Regions from separate parts of the Exiguobacterium sp. s142 genome, predicted to be linked through region 1. Evidence: a T-box and tRNA genes for the amino acid it is inferred to sense, from the RefSeq annotation. Region 1 holds a T-box; the other holds one or more tRNA genes.
The links. The T-box of region 1 lies ahead of argS (arginine--tRNA ligase). A T-box ahead of a tRNA ligase gene usually reads a tRNA of that ligase, here a tRNA-Arg.

Region 1 (5,141 bases):
CAAGCCGTTTGTCGCCGAACGCTTGAATCGTATCGACACCGATCGAGGCGGTCACGGGAATATCGACCCCATCGACACGGAACGGCTTATCTTCAATCTTCTGCCGAATCCGTTCGGCGATATCGACGGCTTGGTCGACGTCGCAATGATTGAGCAGCAAGATGAACTCCTCGCCCCCATAACGGGCCGCAAAGTCATCGGTCCGGAGCACTTGTCGGATTCGCCGCCCGAACTCTTGGAGCACGCTGTCTCCGACTTGGTGACCGTGCGTGTCATTGATTTTTTTAAAGAAGTCGATGTCGAGCATCGCGACCGAGATCGGGTACATCGAGCCGTCCGAGATTTGTTGAATCCCATACTCGTAGAACGCGCGCGCATTGGCGAGCAGCGTCAAGCTATCGGTGCGGCTTTCCGTGTATAGGCGGTCGCGTTCGTGGCATCGGCTGATCGTTCGGTTGAACGATTTCAACAGTTTTACCATCTCGTTTTGAATGATGGGCGGATAGCCATAGACGTGTTCACCGATCATGACGATACGTGTGCGAATCCCGTCAATCTCTTCTGACTGGACCGAGATGAAGCTGTGGTAATCGTCATGAAACGCATCTGACAACGCTGCGTCCCATTCGAAGCGCATCTCATAATCGACAGACTTGGCGTGTGGATGGCGCGCTTCCATCAAGTCGAAGACGAGCGGACGGTCGATCGGCTGTCGCGTCAACAAATCGAAATAGAGCGTTCGGTCGAACAGGACGAACTCGACAAACCCTTTATCATATTGGTTGAGGCGCTCACATTGACTCAAGAACACTTCAATCGCCTGGGCCTCGCTTTGAGACAGGGAGACGGCCTCTTTCGCTTCATCGTACTGTTCGATCAATGACTTGAACGCGTCTTGGCGCCCTTTTTGAATCATCAACCGCTTAATAAAGAACGTGAGGGCGGCCGCAATGCTGCTGACGACGAGCAAGTTTGTCTCACGGAAAAACGACGCGGCAAAGATGAAGACGAAACTAACGATATACGTGTAAAAAGCGATGTTCAGAAAATCTCGGACCGGAATATCAACGCGGAACCACCAGCCGACTTGATATTTTTGGACAATCGTGTTCAAGATGATGGCGCTGATCAGACCAAGGAGCGGGACAAACGAATCCTGCGAATAGAAGCCAAGACCGGTCTCACCGCCGAGTGCCAAGTAAACACTTGCCGGGATGGCGATTTCTAAAAATGACGTGATCGCGTTCCAAGGATAAGTGAACCGGAAGCGGCGGAGCGCGACGCGCGGTTTTAAGTTGGCGAACTGAAAGACGAGGAGTCCAATTTGGTTGACGAGGAGCGCCGTCTCAAAATCAAAGAATAAAAAGATGATGAGGACGATGCTTTCTGAAAACGTGAAATAGACGCCTTTCCGTTCAATCGAGTCCATTTGGAAAATGATGACGAGCAGCGCGATCAAGATGAACGGAAGCGGCTCGATCGCCGGAACATCAAGGACACCGGTTGTAAACAAAGTGATGGTCAGTAAAACGATCAAACTCCAAATGCTCCAACCGAGGACGGACATCTTGCGAAAATGATTCATAGTTCCCTCCTGTGTGGGAAAAGTCTTCTCATATGTATGGTAGGAGATTCGGCACGGTTGCGCCCGAGTCCTGCCTATTCATCATAATGGCTGAATTCTAGCATTGAGTCTACATCAAATATCCTCTATAATGAAGTTGCTTTTCAACCACATAGACGAAAGTCGATGAAAAAGAGAGTAACGATCGTTTAGTCAACAAAGCGACCTAGGAATTGGTGAGAGCCTAGGCTGACAAACATCGCGAAACGCACTTTTGAGATGCTATCCGAAGCGAGTAGGCGTAGCCGGGGGCCCCCCGTTATCACCATTAAAGTGGTCTGTGTAAAGCAGGCAAGAAGAGTGGTACCGCGGGCCAACCCGTCTCTTTGCATCTGTGCAAAGGGCGTTTTTTTTATGACTAGATTTGAAGGAGGAAATTTACATGAGTTATGAACGCAAGTATGCGGAGGCTCTGTCACGTGTCATCGGTGACGAACTCACGCTCGACCAGATTGAGGCATTGATTGAAAAACCAAAACATGAGGCGCACGGGGATCTCGCGTTCCCATGCTTCCAACTCGCCAAGGCGTACCGGAAAGCGCCGGTCATGATTGCGACTGACATCGCCGGTGAATTGAACGACGAACTGTTCACAAAAGTTGAAGCGGCCGGTCCATATGTGAACGTCTTCTTGAGCCGTGACGTCGTCTCGCAGGAAATCATTAACATGGTTCTCGACGAGCAAGCGGATTACGCGACGCATGCGACACGCAACGAGACGATTGTCACGGACTTCTCGTCACCTAACATCGCCAAACCGTTCTCGATGGGACACTTGCGCTCGACGGTCATCGGTAACGCCATCAACCAGATCGCTCGCAAAAACGGCTACAACGTCGTCGGTGTCAACCACCTCGGCGACTGGGGTACACAATTCGGGAAACTCATGGTCGCTTATAAGAAGTGGGGCGATGAGGAAGCGGTCCGGGCAAATCCGATCGCTGAGCTCTTGAAGCTATACGTTCACTTCCATGAAGAAGTGAAAACTCAGCCTGAGCTTGAAGACGAGGGCCGTGCTTGGTTCAAAAAGCTCGAGGACGGTAACATTGAAGCGACCGAACTGTGGACATGGTTCCGTGACGAGTCGCTCAAAGAGTTCCAAAAAGTATACGATCTCCTCGGTGTCGAGTTTGACAGCTTCCACGGTGAAGCGTTCTACAACGACAAGATGGACCGGATCGTCGCCATGCTCGAAGAGAAGAACCTGCTCGTCGAGAGTGAAGGGGCGATGGTCGTCTCGCTTGAAGACGAGAACTTACCGCCATGCCTGATCACAAAGAAAGACGGCGCGACGCTTTACGCGACACGTGATTTGGCTGCGGCCGTCTATCGTCATGAGACGTACAACTTCGTCCAAGCGAACTACGTCGTCGGTGGCGAGCAGGCACTCCACTTCAAACAGTTGTTCTCGGTACTCCGCAAGCTCGGTTACGACTTCGTCGACGGCATGCACCACGTACCGTTCGGCTTGATCTTGCAAGAAGGGAAGAAGATGTCGACACGTAAAGGCCGCATCGTCCTGCTTGAAGAAGTATTGAAAGAAGCGATCGAGAAAGCGCAAGCGAACATCGAACAGAAGAACCCTGAGCTTCCAAACGCAGAGAACGTGGCTCGTATGGTCGGCGTCGGCGCCGTCATCTTCCACGATTTGAAGAATGAGCGCATCAACAACATCGAGTTCGACCTCGACAGCATGCTCAAGTTCGAAGGGGAGACGGGACCTTACGTGCAGTACACGAACGCACGGGCGAACTCGCTCCTCCGTAAAGGCAACTACGACGGTTCGACGTTCGCAGGTGCGGACGACGACCACACGTGGGGTGTCGTGACGATGCTCAACGCGTTCCCACACGTCATCACGCGTGCCCATGAGCGCCGTGAGCCGTCGATCATCAGCCGTTACGTCCTCGACTTGGCGCAATCGTTCAACAAGTATTACGGCCACGTCCGTGTGCTTGAAGAAGATGCGGGCAAACAATCGCGTCTCGCGCTCGTCAAAGCCGTGACGATCGTCTTGACGGAAGGACTCCGTTTAATCGGTGTCCAAGCTCCAGAAGAAATGTAAATAAAAACATTCCGAACGCTGAAGTGACCCCTGAAAGTTAGACACGGTTATTTCATTTAGGCTGCGTGAACGAACTGGGTCCGGTACTACACCGGGCTCAGTTTTAATTTTGCCTTGATTCATCTTGCATTGTAATCATCTATATAAACGTGAAAAAGGGATGAATTCATCCCTTTTTCACAATCTTTTTTCGATTTCCATTCCAATCTCAGGGTATGCTTTTGTCCAATGGAAAGGCTGGATTTCTTCTAATTTTTTGTAGATTAATTCGTTCTTGTCTGAAGTTATTGCCGCCTTTACTTGTGAACCCCAGTAATAAAGTCTTTCTTGGCAGACGCCGCATGGTGTGAGCACTTTGAAGTTAGCGTTTTCATCATCACGAACGACGCATATCGAATGAGTCACTTTAGAGTTTAGCTTATGAGCTTCTAGGATTGCCCCAGTCTCCATACATAATTCGGTTGAAGCGTTAATAACTTCTGGCGATACGCTTATTAGCACATCACCTTGATCCGTATACATAGCTGCAGCACCGCCCCAACCGACAGGGTATCGTTGTTTGATAAATGCTACAGTAGCGTCGTAAAGTTCCTTCTCAATGTTCAAATCAATTTCCTCCTGTAGAAAAATACCATTTTATCCTTCGTTTGAAATATTATCATATTATTTTTGAGATGGGATTTTCTTCAAGCATCTTGATCTTGTTTTTAATAGTATGGAAGAGATAAAGGTTCAAAGAGTATAAGGTGCAATTACTATCACTTTCTATGATAGACCAGATAAAACCTAGCGTTTTCATGATGTCATCAAAAGTGGCATATATTGTGCCATTCTAAGTTGGCGCACGACATCGTTAATAAACGACTTCTTCTAAAGGCAATCCTTTCCAAATGTCGAAAGTTAGTGTATCGGTTTACTTTGATTCAGCTCTTAACGTGATTTATTCACCGATAAGTTAACTCGATTGAGGAGAGGGATAGAAGAATGCTTGAGAAGATATTAAAACATAGTTGGAACGCATTTTCGGGTCTATTCGTATTGCGATGTTCGGTTCGGTTGACGATTGGCCGAGTGCTTTTCTCCGAAACGAAATACTTCGTTCGTAAGTGCACGTACAAGGAGAGAACCATATGAAAAAAGTACTTCAAAAAAAGAGTAAGAAGGCGACATACACAGGTTTATTGATATTTATTGTACTTGCAGTTGCAATCGTTCCGACCCTGATCAATGAGTATAGTGAAATGAAAATTCAACATACAAAACAAGTGTCAACTGAATCTATGACGATGACCAAAGACGAAATATACAAATTGGAACGTCAACAGAGAGAACTAGCAAATCAATATGAAGAAAATCATGAGTGGTTGTACGATGAAATAAAAGACGTAGCACCACTTATAGAGTTTGGCTATGATTTTATGTACGATCACCCTGAGTATGACAAATTAAAAA
Region 2 (6,473 bases), on a different contig from region 1:
TCTGTAAGTGAGATCCCTTGGGTCGCGACTGTGAGAAGACCTTGGTCTTTCAAAAAGTCGACTTCTCGTCTTAAGATTCGTTCCGTCAGCCCGAGGCTTGTGGCCAACGTCCGGCGGCCGATTGGCTGCATGAGCCGGACATAATGTAAGATGTCATAACGATGTCGGAGCGTGTCGAGCAGGTCAGGGACGATTTGCTTCTGAACTTGAATCAGTTGCTGGATCATGCTCATTCCCCCTCGACTTAAAGTGTGGACAAAATTTGTCCCACTTTTATTTTTACGTCCCACCGCTACGAGTTCATCTTACCAATCACCTTACCGTCTGGCAACCCCTTCAAACGTTTTTTTTCGATGTAAGCGTATACTTAACAAATTCTTCAACTTTCTCGTCATCGTATCGCCCTTGACTGATAAGGATTCCTTCATGTAGAACGACGGGAATCTCAAATAAATATTTTTCTTCAAGCAACGCGTCGCCCGTGATGTCGATTTGCTCGAGCTCGAACGGATAATCTTCCTGTAGCCATTCGAGCATGACGAGCGCCTCCTCACAAAGCGAGCAGTTCTCCCGGCGATATAACGTCAGTACCATGTCATGTCTCCCCTTTCCATAACTGTCGTTCCCGCTCCCGCGAATTGCCAAAACCTAGCGCCTCGCGATAATTCGCGACCGTTCGCCGCGTCACGGTGTAACCGATCCGGGCCAGCTCCTCGGTGAGCGCCTGGTCGCTCAAAGGCGCCGTCTCTTGTTGGATCAGCTCGGCGAGCGCCCGTTTAATCATGAACGGGGCTTGGCCGTGGTATGTGGCGCGGACGAAGAAGTGACGCCACTCCATCACGCCGCCCGCGGTCTTGGCGTACTTGCCTTGAATCGCGCGGCCGACCGTCGACTCATGCTTGCCGATCTCGATGGCGACTTCTTTTCGTGTGAGCGGATGCAGGACGAGTTGGCCGCGGAGCCAGTCCGCCTGGCGTCGCTCGATGACGGCCCACACAGAGCGGAGCGTCTCTGCGCGCATCGCGAGCGTCTCTTGCCACCACTTCGCCTCCCGGTCCGAACCGACGTCTAAGGCAATCATCGGGCTGAACCACGTCGTGATGAGTTCCCCGTCTTGAACGACGACCTCGAGTTCGGGCAGAATATGCTCGGTTTCTTCATATAATATCGGTGTCCTCGGGAGCGTGGCAACGATTCGGCTGATTCGCTCGTATTCTTCGGTCGTCATCCCGAGCTTGTCCGCTATATGCTCGACCTTTGCGTCAAGCGCCTCGAACACGTCGAGCACGTGTGGATCGTCATGCTCGATCGCGTGACGGTATTGGCAGTCATGTTCTGAAGTCGCACCGATCCCGGTCGGCTCTAAAAATAACAGTGCGCGCCGGGCCAGATCGACGTCCGCCATCTCGACACCGAATCGCTTTGCGAGGACGGCATCGGTCTCCGGCAGTAGCCCGCGATGGTCGAGCGTCATGACGAGTTGCTTTTGAAGCTGCTTTTGGGCCTCGGTCCCGCTTCCTTCGTCAATCTGTTCAAATAGCCGTGCTTCAAAACCGCCCGCCGCGTCCGCAATCCATTCGACCGTACCGCCCGTTGTGACGTGCGTGTTTCGTTTAGCCAACCGGGCGAGCTGCCACTCGAGCGCGACCCGGTCCGCCTCAAGAACCGGCAGACGCCGGACCATGTCTTGTGTCAGCTGAAGCTTCTGAAGTTGACGCTGTTCTTGCCGTTGCATCGGTCACACCCCTCTCACTTCTAATTGTAACGAATGGTCGCCAAACGCGCTTGCAAAAAAAGACATAACAACAGGATTGCTTTTTCAAAAAAACAATTGTATAATAAATCGTGTCAGAGAACATGCACCCGTAGCTCAGGGGATAGAGCACTGGTTTCCGGTGCCAGGTGTCGGGAGTTCAAATCTCTCCGGGTGTATCAAATCAAGAGGTCAGGCAGATGCCTGGCCTCTTTTGTCGTTTATAATTGGGCGAACGGTGGAATATGTGAGAAACAAAGACTATCGTTTGACCAACATTGACTATAGCGGTTATGATAGGTTTACACGATACATACAAGGAGGCAAATTCAATGTTAATTCCAACAGTTATCGAACAAACAGGTCGCGGGGAACGCGCGTACGACATTTACTCACGCTTGCTTAAAGACCGGATCATCCTTCTCGGAAGCGCGATCGACGACAACGTCGCCAACTCGATCGTCGCCCAGCTTCTTTTCCTTGCAGCTGAGGACCCAGATAAGGACATCTCACTCTACATCAACAGCCCGGGTGGCTCGATCACTTCCGGAATGGCGATTTACGACACGATGAACTTCATCAAGCCGAACGTATCGACAATCTGTATCGGAATGGCCGCATCGATGGGTGCCTTCTTGCTCCAAGCCGGTGAAAAAGGTAAACGCTTCGCGCTTCCAAACGCGGAGATCATGATTCACCAACCGCTCGGCGGAACACAAGGTCAAGCGTCGGACATTAAAATCCACGCCGAACGGATCATCAAGATGCGTGAGAAGTTGAACCAAATCATGTCCGACAACACAGGACAGCCGCTTGAAGTCATCGAGCGCGACACAGAGCGCGACTACTTCATGTCAGCTGATGAGGCGAGCAACTACGGTCTCATCGATAAAGTCATGACACGTTAAACCACAGGCGCCTTTCCCAGCTTCGGGAAAGGCGCTTTTTTTATTGGGTCGGTAACCAAATCTCAATCAAATCATCGGCCCCATCTTGCCCATGGATATAGCGCTCAAAATCGACTGCATCACGCAACGTCACATCCGGCAAAGCCAAAAGTTGATCGTACGTCGATGGAATGGCCGGGATCCCCCCTTCGACCGTTGCGACCAGGTAACGTCCTGCCGACAATTCGACTTGTCGGGCACCCTTCCCATGTACGGGTTCGGTCATGCCGGCCAGATAAGCTTCTTCTTTCGGCAAACAGACACCATACGATTCGTTTGTCGTCAGCTCTGGATTTAGTTTTTCCCATACGACCGAGATTGCTGTGAGTTCGGATACGTACCCGTTCACAACTTTAGGTTGCTCCCACGTCTCATAGCGAACATTCATTTGATTCCCTCCTGTTTGCATCCATTCGATTTGTTGCTCGATTTGTCGCAACGCCTCGATTTCACGTTGGACTTCATCAAGCCTGCCTTCAAGTAACTCGCTCACACTTCCTGCGGTCTGAATCTGTTCGAGCGAAATGCCTATTTGCCGCAATAACTTGATTTCGTTCAAGCGTCTTATTTCTTCTATTCCGTATAACCGATACTGATTGTCTAAACGAGTCGGCTGGACGAGCCCTTTCGCTTCATACCACTTTATCGCTTTAATTGACAACCCCGTTAGATGGACAACTTTTCCGATTTGAATCATTGGCGTTCCCCCTTCTCGTTTATGTTAAAGCCGTCCGTAACGGACAGGTCAACTCTTTTATTCCTCGACCTTGACGCCGAACACGTAACGGCTGTCGCCTTGTGCCCAGTCCCCGCCCGTCTCGAACAAATAGACGCCCGGTTCATCGGGAACGACTTGCTCGGACGGGACGAGTTCCCCGTCGACAATCTGATTGAATGAAAAGTTCGAAGGCTCGGCGTGGAACGTCACGTCGATTTCAGCACCTGGTTTGACCGGGACGAGCTGCAGGTCGTCCGCTCCCGGTAACCCGTGGTCTTCACATACCCCTTGTCCCTGATCGGACCAACAAAACGTCGACTGTCTCACTTCGGCGGTCACTGAACCGACCCGGACCGTCGGCAGTGGCGGGCGTAGCGACGATTCTGTTTTCCAAAAGGACATCGCGAGCAATCCTCCCCCGACTACCAGTAACCCGATCACCAACACCCATCGCCCTTTTCGCTTCAACGCACTCATCTCCTTTCCCTGTCTATTCCCCACTCCACAAAAAAGGACCCACTTTCGTGAGTCTTCCGTTCATTTCGGGCGTCGTAGCCCTTTCAACATATATCCACCTTTGAAATCGACCGGGTCGAACGCGACGAGGAACGCCTTCGGTTCATACTCCTCGACCAGTCGGCGCAATTCTTTCATCCGCGTCCGAGCCGCCAAGACATCAAGACGATAACGCGTTCCATCACGGCCTTGGCCTTGATAGTGCGTCACACCATATCCGCTGTCGCGCATCTTTTGAATGAGCTCAGCCGGAAACTCTTGCGTGTGGACTTGGATCATGTTGTAGCCGATCGCAAGTTTCCGCTCGACGAAACCGCCGAGAAGAATACCGAGCCCGAACCCGACCGCATACACGATCATCCCGAGCGTCGTCAAATCTTGAAAGACGATACCGAGCGCAAAGATATAGATGAGCGTCTCGAGCGTCCCGAACATGGCCGCAATCACCGTTTTCCCTTTGACGAGCATGATCGTCCGAAGCGTGAGCACCGGTACAAATAGTAATTGTAATAATAAAATGAGCAAGAGTTGGCTCGCTTGTCCCATAGGATCGACCTCCATTCCAATTCAGTAACTCCACTATTCCAAATTTCCGTGACGGATGCAACCAAAAAAGGCTGACCGCGGTCAGCCCTTTTCTCATTTGCTTAAATTATCAACGCTCGTGAGCAGTTCATAGTCTTTACGGATAACTTGGTAAATCGCGTTCGTATCGCCCGACAACATCTCTTCAGCACGCAACTGGTTGAGGAAGAGGCTTGTCGCGAATGTCACGAGCGCACTTTTCGGAATCCCGATTTCTTTGGCCCGGTCCGTGATGACCCGGTCTAGCTCAGCGTCAATCGTGAGCGAGAGTCTTTTTTTTGCATTCGACATAATGTTGAAGCTCCTTTAGTTTACATTTCAAATTCCTATACACAATTGCTAATTATATAGGAAGAATGCTTTTGGCGCAACCGGTGTCAGGATGACCCGATTTCTTCGCCGCTGCGAACTTTCTCCGCAATCTGGTCGATTTTGCGAAGCCGGTGGTTGATGCCCGACTTCGAGATCGGTCCCGTCTCGAGCATCTCCCCGAGTTCTTGGAGCGACACGTCTTGATGGGTGACCCGAAGCTCGGCGATCTCGCGGAGCTTGACCGGTAAAATTTCAAGCCCGACCGTCCGTTCGAGATACTTGATATTCTCGACTTGCCGGAGCGCCGCCCCGACCGTCTTGTTCAAGTTCGCCGTCTCACAGTTGACGAGCCGATTGACCGAGTTGCGCATGTCTTTGATGATGCGGGCGTCCTCAAAATCGAGCATACCGCGCGTCGCCCCGATCAGTTTAAGGAAGTCGGAGATCTTCTCGCTCTCTTTGATGTAGAGGATATGCCCTTTTTTCCGCTCGAGCGTCTTTGCGTTCAAGCCGAAGCGGTTGGCGAGGTCACGGAGCGCCTGGTTATGGTTCTCATACAGACTGTACACCTCTAGATGATACGACGACGTCTTCGGATGGTTGATCGATCCCCCGGCGAGGAACGCACCACGCAAGTAAGCGCGGGCCAGGTTCTGGTTGCGCGTCATATCCGAGTTGAGTGTCCGAATCATCTCATAGTTCTCCCCGAGGATCTCTAGGTCACGGAGCATCGTCTCAGCACGTTGCGAGACACGGACGATGTAGACGTTGTTCTTCTTCAACCGCATTTTCTTCCGGACGAACAGATCCAAGTGATGGTCGTACAGACGTTTCATGAGGGAGTAGATGCGGCGCGCGATCGCGGCGTTCTCGGTCGAGACGTCAAGCGTCATCCCCCGTCCTAAAGCGAGCGAGATGACACCGTTCATGCGGACGAGCGCGGACAGTTCCGCTTTCGCCTCGGCATCGGTGACGTCGAGTTGCGTCAGTTCTTTTTTCACTTCTGAGGCAAAGCTCATCTCGGTCCCCTCCTTTCCATTCCTGCTATTTCAGTTCAAGCTCCTGGTACGAGCGTGGTTTCTTGATCCGCAGCACGCGTTGCATGACGAGCCCGGCAATCGCGTCCGAATCGTGACGGATATAGTCACGGTTATAGTCGACGATGTCCCCGGCGAGCACGTTCGTGCCATAGTTGCGGAGTTTCTTCCGATCGAACCGGACTTCTTCCGATCCGTCTTCGAGGTAGCGCTCTAAATAAATATCTTCAATCGGTTCGTTGTTGACGACGATCGTATCGACCGTCGACTTCCCGAGGTACGCCTCGACCGACTTCAAATGCCGCATCGCGTCGTAGCCTTGCGTCTCACCCGGTTGCGTCATGACGTTACAAATATAGACGATCGGGACGCCGGCCCGGACGATGGCGTCGCGCACTTCCGGGATCAACAAGTTCGGAATGATGCTCGTATACAGGCTTCCCGGACCAAGGACGATCACATCCGCCTGTTCAATCGCCTCGACGACACCCGGTGCTGCTTTGATGCCTTCTTCTAGCAAGAATAGGCGCTTGATCGCTTTTCCGACGAGCGGGATCTTTGATTCGCCTTTGACGATCGTCCCGTCCTCAAATTCAGCGGCGAGC

Region 2: it has a tRNA-Arg gene. The T-box ahead of argS (arginine--tRNA ligase) is inferred to sense a tRNA for this amino acid. The anticodon was not compared.

The regions. Positions count from the first base shown of each region.
Region 1 covers NZ_JACSMB010000018.1:237-5,377, reverse strand. The annotation lists gene KNP77_RS13255 (GGDEF domain-containing protein) at 1-1,585, opposite strand, end outside; T-box leader at 1,742-1,953, shown strand; gene argS (arginine--tRNA ligase) at 2,007-3,689, shown strand; gene KNP77_RS13245 (cytidine deaminase) at 3,867-4,295, opposite strand; gene KNP77_RS13240 (hypothetical protein) at 4,820-5,141, shown strand, end outside.
Region 2 covers NZ_JACSMB010000005.1:30,444-36,916, forward strand. The annotation lists gene KNP77_RS06250 (sugar-binding transcriptional regulator) at 1-224, opposite strand, end outside; gene KNP77_RS06255 (glutaredoxin family protein) at 337-594, opposite strand; gene KNP77_RS06260 (RNA polymerase factor sigma-54) at 596-1,735, opposite strand; tRNA gene KNP77_RS06265 (tRNA-Arg) at 1,860-1,932, shown strand; gene clpP (ATP-dependent Clp endopeptidase proteolytic subunit ClpP) at 2,047-2,661, shown strand; gene KNP77_RS06275 (MerR family transcriptional regulator) at 2,702-3,397, opposite strand; gene KNP77_RS06280 (hypothetical protein) at 3,455-3,895, opposite strand; gene KNP77_RS06285 (DUF2179 domain-containing protein) at 3,956-4,480, opposite strand; gene KNP77_RS06290 (hypothetical protein) at 4,574-4,810, opposite strand; gene whiA (DNA-binding protein WhiA) at 4,897-5,850, opposite strand; gene KNP77_RS06300 (gluconeogenesis factor YvcK family protein) at 5,876-6,473, opposite strand, start outside.